Regions from separate parts of the Clostridium gasigenes genome, predicted to be linked through region 2. Evidence: a T-box and tRNA genes for the amino acid it is inferred to sense, from the RefSeq annotation. Region 2 holds a T-box; the other holds one or more tRNA genes.
What was found. The T-box of region 2 lies ahead of thrS (threonine--tRNA ligase). A T-box ahead of a tRNA ligase gene usually reads a tRNA of that ligase, here a tRNA-Thr.

Region 1 (2,418 bases), 1.4 Mb from region 2:
TTGTGGTCTGTATCCATCGAAGAATGGAGTATGTCTTCCGCCTTCTTCTTTTTTAAGTACATATACTTGACCTACAAATTTAGTATGTGGTTTAATTGTTCCAGCTTTTGCTAAAACTTGACCTCTTTCAATATCTGCTCTTTGAATTCCTCTTAAAAGAACTCCTACGTTATCTCCAGCTTGTGCATCGTCTAGTAACTTTCTGAACATTTCTATTCCTGTTACTACAACTTTTCTGCTTTCTTCTGCTAATCCAACGATTTCAACTTCATCAGCTACTCTAAGAACTCCTCTTTCGATTCTTCCTGTTGCAACTGTTCCTCTACCAGTAATTGTGAATACATCTTCTACTGGCATTAAGAATGGTCTATCTGTTGCTCTTTCTGGTGTTGGTATATAAGTATCTACAGCTTTCATTAATTCCATGATTGGCGCAATTGCCTTTTCATCTGTTGGATTTTCTAATGCTACTAAAGCTGAACCCTTTATTACTGGAATATCGTCTCCTGGGAAATCATATTCTGATAATAATTCTCTTACTTCCATTTCAACTAATTCTAATAATTCTTCATCATCTACCATATCTGCTTTGTTTAAGAAAACAACTATATAATCAACACCAACTCTTGATGCTAATAGTATATGTTCTCTAGTTTGTGGCATTGGGCCATCTGCTGCTGAACATACTAATATAGCTCCATCCATTTGTGCCGCTCCTGTAATCATGTTCTTTACATAATCGGCATGTCCTGGACAATCAACGTGTGCATAATGTCTTGCTTCTGTTTCATATTCTACGTGAGCTGTATTAATTGTAATACCTCTCGCTTTTTCTTCTGGTGCTTTATCTATATCTGCATAGTTAAAAGCCTCCGCGAATCCTTGTGTTGCTAATACTGTTGTTATAGCAGCTGTTAATGTTGTCTTACCGTGATCTACGTGACCAATTGTTCCAATATTTACATGTGGTTTACTTCTTTCGAATTTTTGCTTTGCCATTGTAAATTCCTCCTTTATTGTTTAAATAAACTTTGCCTAGCGTTTTGCTTTTTTTAAATATATTGGAGCTCACGATCGGGATTGAACCGACGACCTCCGCCTTACCAAGGCGACACTCTACCGACTGAGCTACGTGAGCATTCCTACTTCTTTAATCTTTGATATACCAATTATAAAGTTTACTATCATTCAAAAATTTTGTCAATATAATTTTAATGACTTTATTTTTTATCTGATAGACATTTTTCTAGCTTTCTTTTAACTCTTTGTAATGCATTATCAATAGATTTTGCATGTCTATCTAAATCACATGCAATTTCTTGATATGATTTACCATCTAAATAAGAATGAAGTACCTCTAATTCTAGTTCTGATAATACTTTTGTCATTTCTCCTTGAATTAGTTCAATTTGCTCTTGACCTATAACTAATTCTTCAGGATTTGTTATTCTAATACCAGCTATAACATCTAATAAAGTTCTATCAGACTCTTCTTCATAAATGGGTTTATTCAAGGATATATAAGTGTTTAAAGGGATATGTTTTTGTCTTGTAGCTGTTTTTATAGCTGTTATAATTTGCCTAGTTACACAAATCTCAGCGAAGGCTCTAAATGATGTTAACCTATCAACTTTAAAGTCTCTTATAGCTTTATATAAACCAATCATTCCTTCTTGATAAATATCTTCTTTATCTGCACCTATAAGAAAATATGATTTAGCCTTAGATTTAACAAAATTTTCATATTTAGATATTAAATATTCTTGAGCTCTCTTATTGCCTTCTTTTGCTTCTACTACAATTTCTTCATCAGCTTTATCTTTCCACTCTACAAAATCTTCTTTAACACTTCCTTTGTTTATCACTAATTTCACCCCTTGACCCAATACTTCATGCTAATTATAGCTTAAGGCTCTATACAAGTCAATTAAGCTAATTACTTCGTCTCATGGCTTCTAATCTAGCTAGAACATCTTTATCTACATTATCACCTAAATGATTTTTATTAGTGGCTTTATTTCCGATTGCTTTATTCTTAATAATATTTTCCGAGGTATTAACTTCGCTATAAAATTCTAAACTTGAAACTCTTACAGCTCCTCTTTGAAATATTGTTTGTTGTTCTAAATAATCAGAAGTTACAACATATATTTCGACTCTTCTACCTAAGCTATGCACTTTTCTTTCGATATAACCATCAGCAGTTTCTCCATCTTTTGTAAACACTACGGTAATGTTTTTATTTATTTGCTCCTTATTTTCTAGACTTCTATGTACTTTATAAGCATCAAAAACTATTATAACTTTGCAATCATTAAAAACACTGTAGTTATGAAGTATATTTATTAATTTATTTCTAGCCCCTTCAAGACTATGATCTTTTTCAGTTTTAAGATTAGGCCAGCTATTTATGACATT
Region 2 (2,418 bases):
AAAGAAAGAATAAAAATTAATAATATAAATGACTTTAAAGATGCGTTAAAAAGAGAAGGATATAAGATAGATGAATTTGATGACGAAAAATTCAAAGAAAAAATTACAAAGATTTTTAAAATAGATAATAGTGTAACGGAGAGATTGCATATATATATTAAGGATACTGAGATTACTTATAGAGCAAATGATATTAAGGATTTTATGGATTATATAGCAAAAATGATATTGTTTGAAAATGAACATAACAAACTATGTAAAAAAATAAGTGAAGTAAAAAAACTAGATATAGATAGAATTGAATATGAACGACAGGTAAGCTCTCAAGATAATGTTGAAGATATCATAAAGGCTATAGAAGAAATAAAAAGTAATATATCTGTAGTAATAAGTGAAGAAGAGAAAATAAAATTGGAAAAGTTAGAAAAAGAATTAGATAAGGACTATGTTTATGCAAAGGATATTGAACTATTGAAAAAAATGGTTTCTATTAGAAACGAAGGCGTAAAAGAAAAATATAATGCCGAAACTAAAACTAAAACAGTATCCATAGAAATACCTAAGCAAATAAGTTATGAATATATTAGGGCTAAGGAGGGTACTGTAGAGTATCATCAATATTTAAGTAATAACATACAAAGAATGAAACGTTTAATAAAAAATATTGATAAATATATGAAAGTTGATGAAAAAGAAAAGACAACATTTAAAATAGATCAAAGCAAAGCATTAAATGACTCTATAAATATAGCAGTAGCAATATTTAATGAGAAAGAATTTAGAGCAATTAGTGGAAGTAATGAGATAAAAAATTATTACACAGCACCACCACTAGAAAAGGCAATTTTTAAAAGTAGTAAAGTTAATAAATTAGGCAAATTAGGAATAGGATATGAGAGAGCTTTTGATAGTGAAAAAAAGATATTTGAAGAAATACATAAACAAATAGAAGCAAAAATTCTTAAGGATGAAGGAAATCTTATTTTATATAGTAAATGGGAACCCTGCCCAAGTTGTTATTTTGTAATTAGTCAGTTTTGCATAAAGCATCCAAATATAAAAATACAGGTAAAATATAGTAGAAGATATGGAGAATAACGTAGTTAGAGGTAAGGAAAACTTCAGGTACAAGTAATATCTAAAATTATTAGCGTATCTATTACAAGAAGGTATTTACAATCTATTACAAAAGTGATAACATATTTTAAATATAGAGTTAAGTTAATAAGATTATTTTAAATTAAATATAAATGAGCAGAGAAAGGGACGAGTATTATAGAGTACAGTTTTTAGAGAGGGAATGTCACCGGTTGTAAGCATTCCTAGATATGACTATAAGAAAACTACCCTGGAGTTATGGTTTATTAGCTAAAATTAGTGAAATACCATCGGTGAAAGTCGTTAAACATATTGAGAAGAATTGGATTAATTTAATTCAATTTGGGTGGAACCACGGATATTAACATTCGTCCCAAGCTGGGATGAGTGTTTTTTTCATACAATTAATTAATAAAAGGAGGTAGTAATATATGATAAAGATAAAACTAAAAGATGGATCAATAAGAGAAATTGAGGATTATTCTAATATTTATGATCTTGCAAATTCAATTAGCAAAAATTTAACTAAATCAGCTGTAGTGGGGGAAGTAAATGGAACGCTAGTTGATTTGAGTTATAAACTAAAAGATAATGATGAGGTAAATATTCTGACATATGATGATGAAAAGTCAATTGAAGCTATCAGACATTCTACTTCACATGTTATGGCTCAGGCAGTTAAGAGACTTTATAGTAGTGCAAAACTTGCAATAGGACCTTCAATAGAAAATGGATTTTATTATGATTTTGATATTGAAAATCCATTATCTGTGGAAGATATAGATAAGATTGAAAAGGAAATGAATAATATTATTAAAGAAAATTTGAAGTTTGAAAGAATGGATGTTTCAAGAGAAGAAGCTATAAAGCTAATGGAAGAAAGAAATGAAAATTATAAAGTGCAACTTATTAATGATTTACCAAATAATGAAAAGATATCTTTATATAAGCAAGGAGATTTTATTGATCTTTGTAGAGGTCCACATATTCTTTCTACAAAGTATATAAAAGCATTTAAATTAATAAGCGTAGCTGGAGCTTACTGGAGAGGTAATGATAAGAATAAAATGTTGCAAAGAGTATACGGAGTAGCATTTTCTAATAAAACATTACTGGAAACTCATTTGCATAATTTAGAAGAAGCTAAAAAGAGGGATCATAGAAAGTTAGGTAAGGAACTAAAGCTATTTAGTTTTATTGAAGAGGGTCCAGGATTTCCATTTTTCTTACCTAAAGGAGTTGTTTTAAAAAATACTCTTATTGATTTTTGGAGAGAATTACATTTAGAACATGGTTATGTTGAAATTGAAACACCTATAA

Region 1: it encodes a tRNA-Thr, which carries the amino acid that the T-box ahead of thrS (threonine--tRNA ligase) is inferred to sense. The anticodon was not compared.

What each region holds. Positions count from the first base shown of each region.
Region 1 covers NZ_CP071376.1:997,362-999,779, forward strand. Annotated here, with positions in the region: gene tuf (elongation factor Tu) at 1-999, opposite strand, end outside; tRNA gene J1C67_RS04910 (tRNA-Thr) at 1,063-1,138, opposite strand; gene sigH (RNA polymerase sporulation sigma factor SigH) at 1,221-1,865, opposite strand; gene J1C67_RS04920 (NYN domain-containing protein) at 1,933-2,418, opposite strand, start outside.
Region 2 covers NZ_CP071376.1:2,349,654-2,352,071, forward strand. Annotated here, with positions in the region: gene J1C67_RS10970 (deaminase domain-containing protein) at 1-1,098, shown strand, start outside; T-box leader at 1,249-1,477, shown strand; gene thrS (threonine--tRNA ligase) at 1,530-2,418, shown strand, end outside.